2 regions of the Oxobacter pfennigii genome follow, and region 2 is predicted to be linked to the other one. Evidence: riboswitches for the same ligand, from Rfam matches in the RefSeq annotation. Region 2 holds a riboswitch; the other holds the start of a gene.
What was found. Region 2 has a riboswitch for molybdenum cofactor ahead of OXPF_RS01125 (ABC transporter substrate-binding protein). Riboswitches for the same ligand answer to the same signal wherever they lie in the genome.
Positions count from the first base shown of each region.

Region 1 (4,219 bases), on a different contig from region 2:
CAAAATTTGCTGATGTATTCCTGCCTGCTGCATTATATGCAGAAAAGGACGGTACATTTACAAATACCGAAAGACGTGTACAAAGAGTAAGAAAAGCTGTGGAAGCTCCCGGACAGTGCAGGGCTGACTGGGATATCATCTGTGATATATCAAAACGCATGGGCTATAACATGGATTATAAAGATGCGGAAGAAATATTTGAAGAAATCAGAAGATTGACCCCCAGCTATTCAGGAATAACCTATAAGCGTATTGAAAAAATAGGCTTGCAGTGGCCTTGTCCAACGGTCGAACATCCGGGAACAAAATACCTTCATAAGGGTGTATTCCCGAGAGGAAAAGGTTTGATGCAGGGTATAGAATACAAAGCGCCTGCCGAACTTACAAACCAGGATTATCCAATGCTTCTTACTACAGGACGTATGCTTTATCATTACAATATAATGACAAGACATTCATCCAATCTTGATACATTAAGACCCCATGAGCTGGCGGAAATTAATCCGGAAGATGCAGAAAAACTGGGAATCCAAGACGGAGAAGAAATAAGGGTTACATCCCGCAGGGGTTCCATAGTAACCAAAACAATTATTACCGATAAAGTATCTCCGGGTGTGATGTTTATGACATTCCATTACAAGGAATCGCCGGTTAACGAGCTTACAAATTCAGCATATGACCCAATATCCAAGACTGCTGAATACAAAGTTTCTGCTGTGAAAATTGAAAAATTTGCCGCAGCAGGAGGCGTATAATGGCGCCCGCCGTATCCTTTGTGGGTTGGAGTAATTCAGGAAAAACAACTTTTATATCAAAAGTAATAAGAGAGCTTAAAAGCCGTGAAATATCAGTCGCCGTTGTTAAGAATACCTGTCATGATATAGAGACGGATATACCTGGAAAAGACACCTGGAATTTTGCACAGGCCGGAGCGGACACCGTTATATTAAACGGTCCCGGCATTTATGTATGCCAGGAAAAGGTAAGCAGACGGAAGGATATTTCAACCATATTAAAAGATATAACAGGAGTAGATATCATTATACTTGAGGGTGCAGCAGATCCTAACATCCCCAAGGTGGAAATATGGCGCAAATCTTTAGGGGAAAAGAACAGATTCCCGGCCGAAGATTTGATCGCTCTGGTGGCCGAAGGCCACCCCGAAAAGGGCTATGAAAAGCTTCCGCTTTTTAAACATAATGAAATAGGCGAGTTTACCGATTTTCTTTTATACAGCGCAGGCTTGGCAAAACGGCCCTATAAGAAAAAATTCAGGGATAATTTATCTTTTATACCGCTGCTGGGCAAAATCTCTCTTAAATTTAAATAATAGAATATGAGCTCCGAGCTTATGTTCCTAAGGTTTAAACTATGGAATGTCAGCCGATAGGGTGGGGCCGGAAACAGCCCCGCCTCCCCATTGGAAAGGAGTAATACCAGTTTGGTTTAAAAAAAGACCAGGCCTATTTCTCTTTGGCCTGGTCTTTTTTTAAACCAAACTTATTTATTTCAAATTTATAATCTTATATAATTTTAAGATAATATTTAACTAAGGGGTGCACAAATGAAAGAGTTTGTTAAACTTGAAGAAGCATATGAGATAATACAAAAGCAGGTAAGAGTCGTACAAAGTGAATGCGCTGAACTGTCTGAAGCCCTTGGGCGTGTTTTGTATGAAGATGTGAAATCCCCCATGAACTTTCCGCCTTTTGACCGCTCGCCCCTTGACGGTTATGCCTTAAGATCTGTTGATACAACCGGCGCCAGTGCTGATGCGCCTGTAAAGATTAAAGTTATTGAAGAGGTTCCTGCTGGCAGCCAAAGTCAAAGCATTGTGGGCAAAGACCAGGCGGTAAAAATCCTTACCGGCGCTCCCATACCAAAAGGAGCTGATGCTGTCATACGTTTTGAAGATGTTAAAGAAGGCGGCAGTTTTATTGAAATCTTTAAACCCTTAAAATCAAGTGAAAATATCTGCTTTGCCGGAGAGGATATAGCATTAGATGAAACTCTCATTGAAGCAGGAGTTATGCTGGAACCTGCGGCTATCGGTGCCTTAGCCTCCCTTGGAATTTCAGAGGCTAAGGTTTATAAAAAGCCCGCCATAGGCATTTTAAGCACCGGCGATGAGCTTATTGAAATTACTGAACCATTAAAACCTGCAAAAATATACAACAGCAATTTATATAACCTGACTTCCCATTTGAAGCAAATGGGCTGCAATGTGATAAACGGCGGCATAGCCACCGATAGTTGTGATATGATATCTCGAAAAATATCAGATATTTTACCACAAGTTGATATTCTCATTACTACAGGAGGAGTATCTGTAGGGGATTATGATGCCGTAAAGGATTCTTTAATAAAAATCGGCGCAGATATATTGTTCTGGAGAGTGGATATTCGTCCGGGAACTCCAATGGTATGTTCCATAAAGGATAATAAACTTATTTTGAGCCTTTCAGGAAATCCATCGGCTTCAATTATTACTTATTTGCTTCTTGCAGTGCCGGCAATAAAAAAGGCCATGGGAATGAAATCTGCTGAACATATAATAACTCCCGCTGTCTTAGAAGATAATTTTAAGAAAACAAGTCCCCAGAGGCGGATGCTGCGGTGCCGCAGTTTCATAGAAGAAGGTATATTAAAAGTAACACTGACGGGAAATCAGAGTCCGGGAATAATAAAGTCATTGATGGGCTGCAACACCATAATTGATGTACCGGCAGGCTCAGGTCCATTAAAGAAAGGGGATAAAGTCAAGGTAATACTGCTGTAAATATAAAAGAGGCCGCTTCATAAGTCAAATTTATAAAAAATGGTCTCCTAAAACATATTAAAATAAATATAAAATTAAGCACTCCTCTCCACATAGTGATATGCTCCCTTTATGAGAGACAGTTAAACATAAAAACACTGTTAATCATGAAGGGAGCATATCACAGATTTAGGAAACGAGGTGCTTTTGTTCTCACCTTAATCCACTGAAGTAACTAATGACACAGCCCCTTTGCATTTTACCGGAAAATCTTTATACCTTCCGTACCGAACAGATAGGTGAAACTGTCGGTACTCCTTTTTCATCGTAAGTTAAATTAGCTATTACACCATAAACTTCTTTTAGCATTTGAGATGTAATTACATCTCCGGGTTTGCCGGAACTGTGAACCGAGCCTTTTTCATCAATGATGACTACATGCTGTGCATATCTTGCCGCAAGATTTATATCGTGAATAACGACTATGATATCCACGCCCTGCCTGCCCACTATTTTTTGAAGAAGCTGGCACAGCTCCAGCTGTTTTTGCAAATCAAGGGAGTTTACAGGCTCATCAAGTAGTATCAATTTAGGATTTCTGACCAGAGTTTGTGCGATAAACACAAGCTTTTTTTGCCCTCCGCTTAATTCACTGAAGTTGCGGGCAGCAAGAGAAGCTATATTAAGAGATTCAAGGGTGTCCATAACGATATTCAGATCTTCATCTGACACTTTAGACTTAAGTTCAGGCAATCTCCCTAAAATGACCATTTCCAGTACGGTGAGAGCAGATATATCCACATCCATCTGAGGCAAATATGACATAAGCTTTATCTTATTTTCGGTGTCCATGTGAGTAATACTTTCTTTGCCGTATAATATGTTCCCGTCATAATCCAGCAATCCGAAAATGGCTTTTAAAAGGGTAGATTTTCCTGCTCCGTTAGGCCCAAGGACTACATTAAAACCTCTGCCAAAGGCAAGATTCAGGCCGTCGAATACCTTGTGCGATGTTTTATTCTTTTTATAGGAAAAGCTCAAATTATTTAAGGTAAGCATCACATACTCCTCATTTTACTGAATATTATGATTATAAAAAAGGGAATTCCTATTACTGACGTAACAAGACCTATAGGCAATATGACCCCTCTTATAATGACCTTGCTTATTACAAAAGCCAGAGACATCACAAAAGCGCCCATTAATGCCGAAAGAGGCATGAAAAAACGCTGATCTTCTCCCACCAGCTGGCGGGCTATGTGGGGAGCAATAAGTCCTATGAATCCTATGGTCCCTACAAAGCAGACAGCTACGGCGGAAAGCAGAGAAGTGATAAAAATGATTATTCTCCGTACTTTAGCAGTATCCACCCCTATACTCCTGGCCTTTGTATCATCAAGGGTCATGGCTGTGAGTTTCCATGCGTTTTTAAGCAAAATGGCAAAGCATATCAGAAGCACT
Region 1 is NZ_LKET01000039.1:127,085-131,303, reverse strand. Features, by position in the region: gene fdhF (formate dehydrogenase subunit alpha) at 1-755, shown strand, start outside; gene mobB (molybdopterin-guanine dinucleotide biosynthesis protein B) at 755-1,330, shown strand; molybdenum cofactor riboswitch at 1,330-1,447, shown strand; gene OXPF_RS13890 (molybdopterin molybdotransferase MoeA) at 1,565-2,779, shown strand; gene OXPF_RS13885 (ABC transporter ATP-binding protein) at 3,032-3,817, opposite strand; gene OXPF_RS13880 (FecCD family ABC transporter permease) at 3,817-4,219, opposite strand, start outside.
Region 1: another riboswitch for molybdenum cofactor. It lies ahead of OXPF_RS13890 (molybdopterin molybdotransferase MoeA); the one in region 2 lies ahead of OXPF_RS01125 (ABC transporter substrate-binding protein).

Region 2 (4,219 bases):
CTTTGTACGGACGTGAATTTGCCGAAGAAGCTCTTAAAGATATCCGGGAAATCACTGACAAGCCAATTAAAAACATAATTTTTACCCATTATCTTCATTATGACCATATATCGGGAGCTGCAGTTTTTGCGAATGAAGGCTGTGAAATCATAGCAAGAAAACCCAGTTATCCCCAATATACCCGGTCAGAGCTTATTAAAGATATAGCTGCAGTAAGAGGTGCAAGGCAATTTGGAGCAGGTCTTAATCCAGATGAAAGCATTTCTCTTGGAATAGGTCCTGTAAGCAATCTTCATAGCACAATTGCAGCACTTAAGCCTACCCGGATGTTTTCCGAAAAAACGCTGAAGCTTGATATCGATGGCATAGAAGTGCTGTTGGTAGAAGCTCCCGGAGAAACAGATGATCAGCTCTTTGCATGGCTTCCACAGTTTGAAGTTTTGTGCTGCGGGGATAATTATTACAATTCCTGGCCTAATCTTTATGCCATAAGAGGCGGTCAATACAGGGATATAAGCCAGTGGATAAATATACTGGATACTATGATTAATTATGAAGCAGAGCATCTTTTGCCCGGCCATACAAAGTCAATAAGCGGAAAAGACAATGTCAGGGAAAAGCTCACAAGTTACAGAGACGCTATAAAATATGTTCTGGAAGAAACCTTGCATGGTATGAATAAAGGATTGACTATTGATCAGCTTGTTGATAGTGTGAAACTACCTTCAATATGGGCTGCTTTGCCCAATTTGCAGGAATATTACGGCACTGTTGAATGGACTGTCAGGTCAATTTATACCGGATATTTAGGATGGTTTGACGGTAATCCTACTAAATTAGGTTGCCAGCCTGTGAAGGTTAAAGCGGAAAAAAACCTGTCTCTTATGGGTGGGCCTGAAAGAGTATACAAAAAAGCAAAGGATGCAATAGAAAATCAGGATGAGCAATGGGGTATAGAACTCTGTGATATACTCCTTGATGCCGGTCAAATGTCAGATGAAGCTAAAAAGCTTAAGGCTGAAGGGCTGATTCATTTAGGGCGAATGCACGCCAGCGCCAATGCACGGCATTATTATCTGTCATGTGCCAAGGAAATGCTAGGATTAAGCGGCCCGGTATCCTTAATCGGTGCGGCAATGGATATGGAAAAGAAAAAGGAAGACTAAAATTAAGGCAGCCAGGGATATTTTATCTCTGGCTGTAATATGGTTTAAGAAAAATTTGCAAATATTTTCTGTAATATATCCCTGAAGATTTTTCTTTCTTCAGCACCTATATTTTTATATACCACAGTTATAAGACTTTGAGATATCTGATAAAAAACCGGCTCTAACTCCTTTCCTTTTTTTGTAAGAAATACAATAGTTGATCGGCTGTCCAGTGAATTTTTCATGGTGTCTAAATAACCTAAGTCCATTAATTTATTGACTGAAGTTGTAACTGTGGAACGGTCACGGTTAACCAGTTCCGCAATTTCACTCATAGTCAGTTGATCTTTTCTGAACAAGGACATCAACACGGCGCCATGGGAGGGGGATACATCTTTAACTCCATGCCTATTCAGCTCGTCGGATATAAAACTATTAGCCCGCTCGTTGATTCTGCTCATAAGATTAATTGTATTATCCATATTAATTTTATCCATAATTTAATTGTACTTTGATTGCAAACTAGGTGTCAAGAAGCTGGTTTTCTATTTACAAATCGGCATATATTTGCTAAACTATAATAAAATTCAATAGCTCCGAGCTTATTTTGCCTAAGGTTATCGTCACTATGGCTGATGAGCCGTCAGGGTATTGTTGGAAACTTCAATGCCTCCTTTTGGAAAGGAGTAAGATGATATAACCTGTATTTATTTACCGGTGTATTTGAGACGTTTCCATTGAAACGTCTTTTTTAACTTCGGAAATGATTATATAACACTCCTTTACATATAAACATAGGAGTGTTTTTTTATTATTCAATTTATGAGGGAGAGAACAATTATGAAAAGCAAGTTAAAATCAATAGTATCTGTTTTGGCAATAACTGCTGCGTTATTGCTGATGTTGGTTGGATGCGGCAGCGGCTCAAATACACAGCCAACTCCGACACCCACACCTGAAACCACTCCTCCGGTTACTGAAGCAGCAGGAAGCAAAAGCATAATTATGGCTACGACAACAAGTACCCAGGACAGCGGTCTCTTAGATTATCTGCTGCCAATATTTACTCAGGATACAGGAATAGAACCAAAAGTAGTTGCTGTAGGCACCGGCCAGGCAATAAAATTAGGTGAAGCCGGAGATGCCGATGTATTGCTGGTTCACGCAAAAGCTCAGGAAGAAGCCTTTGTCAGTGCAGGACATGGATTGGAAAGGTTTGACGTTATGTATAATGACTTTATATTGATAGGGCCAAAGGATGATCCGGCAAAGGTAAATGCAAATGCCGGAAGCGATATATCAAAGGCTTTGGAATTTATTAATAATAACAAGATAACTTTTATATCCAGAGGAGATGAATCCGGTACACATACTATGGAAAAGAATCTTTGGAAGGGTATAAACATTACTCCGGAAGGTGACTGGTATGTATCTGCCGGAAAAGGAATGGGGGCAGTAATCCAGATGGCAGATGAAAAGAAAGCATATACAATTGCAGACAGAGCTACATATTTAGCTATGAGGGACGATGTTGATTTAGGCATTATAGTTGAAGGCGACAGCAAGCTTCAAAACCAGTATGGTGTTATAGCAGTCAATCCAAATAAAAATACCAATATCAATGCAGAAGGCGCACAGAAATTTATTGAATGGATTCTTTCAGATAAAGTTCAGGGTTTAATAAGCGAATTTGGTAAGGATAAGTACGGTCAATCCTTATTCATACCCAATGCAAAGTAATATTTAATTATCCGGATTAGAGAGGTGATGATGATTTCACCTCTTTTTATTATGTTTAGAAAAAATCTCCGAGGAACTGCCGGCGATTATTAATTGCTGTAGGGGCGGTTCTTTTATTAGCGATATGTATAATCCGTATCTAATTAGATGCGAATATTAATAATCGACCATTCACTAAGGCTCGCTATGTTGTATTGGCAGAAAATAAGACTTACAATAAAATTGATAAATAAATAACAATCCATGACAGCTACGAATTATAGAAACTTAATTACATTAATAAATAAAAAAGGAGATGTTTATATGTCTAATTGTAAAACTTGCAAGTATTTTTTAGAAAAAGGTAAAGTCTGTGAGTTTGCAAGGTATGGATACATGGTAAATGAGGCAAAATCATCCATGGAAACACCCTGCAGTGATGGAGAATATTTGGATTATATTTTAAAGAAAAATTAAAATATTAAATATTTAAAAAGTATCATAATATAAATAAACATATAAGAATCATGGGGTTAGGGGATTTAAAGGACTGGTATGAATAAGTTTTTATTCAAACCAGTCTTTTATATGTGTTTTTATGTGGCCTAAGTTGTGATAAAATTAAAGTAGATTGATAAAATTTTAATTAATTATCAGAGGCCATATAGAGAGAAGGTTTTAAAATGCTTGAAGTATTCATATGTGTCGGCAGCTCCTGTCATTTAAAAGGCTCTTATGATATCGTAAGATTATTCCAGGAGTTTGTCAAAGAGTATAATTTGCAGGATTATGTAGAATTGAAAGCATCTTTTTGTCTGGGGCAATGCACTAACGGAGTTTCAACCAAAATTGGCGATGAGTTATTATGCGGGGTCACCGCTGCAAATGCAAGAGATGTATTTACACAAAAAATATTAAGCAGGTTTATAGATGAGCATAATCCAGTATAAAAAGGCCGATTGCAGAAATTGTTACAAATGCATCCGCCAATGCCCCGTTAAAGCCATTGCATATAAAAATGACCAGGTTGAAATTATTGATGAAGATTGTATATTATGCGGAAATTGTCTTTCGGTATGTCCTCAGAATGCAAAAAGCATAAGAAGAGATATAGAATTAGTGAAAGCATCTATAAATAAAAAGGAGAAAGTATATGTAAGTCTTGCACCCTCTTTTGCCGCTGCTTTTGAAAATGTTAATGAAAGGTTAATGACACACGCCTTGGAAAAATTAGGTTTTATTTATGTTGAGGAGACAGCCTTGGCGGCATACCATGTATCCAGACAATATGAGAAGCTGATGAGCGAAAGGAAAATGAAAAATATAATAACTACTGCATGTCCATCCATAGT
Region 2 is NZ_LKET01000014.1:50,075-54,293, reverse strand. Features, by position in the region: gene OXPF_RS01135 (alkyl/aryl-sulfatase) at 1-1,166, shown strand, start outside; gene OXPF_RS01130 (MarR family winged helix-turn-helix transcriptional regulator) at 1,211-1,645, opposite strand; molybdenum cofactor riboswitch at 1,731-1,851, shown strand; gene OXPF_RS01125 (ABC transporter substrate-binding protein) at 1,989-2,888, shown strand; gene OXPF_RS22245 (hypothetical protein) at 3,192-3,344, shown strand; gene OXPF_RS01120 ((2Fe-2S) ferredoxin domain-containing protein) at 3,551-3,817, shown strand; gene OXPF_RS01115 ([Fe-Fe] hydrogenase large subunit C-terminal domain-containing protein) at 3,798-4,219, shown strand, end outside.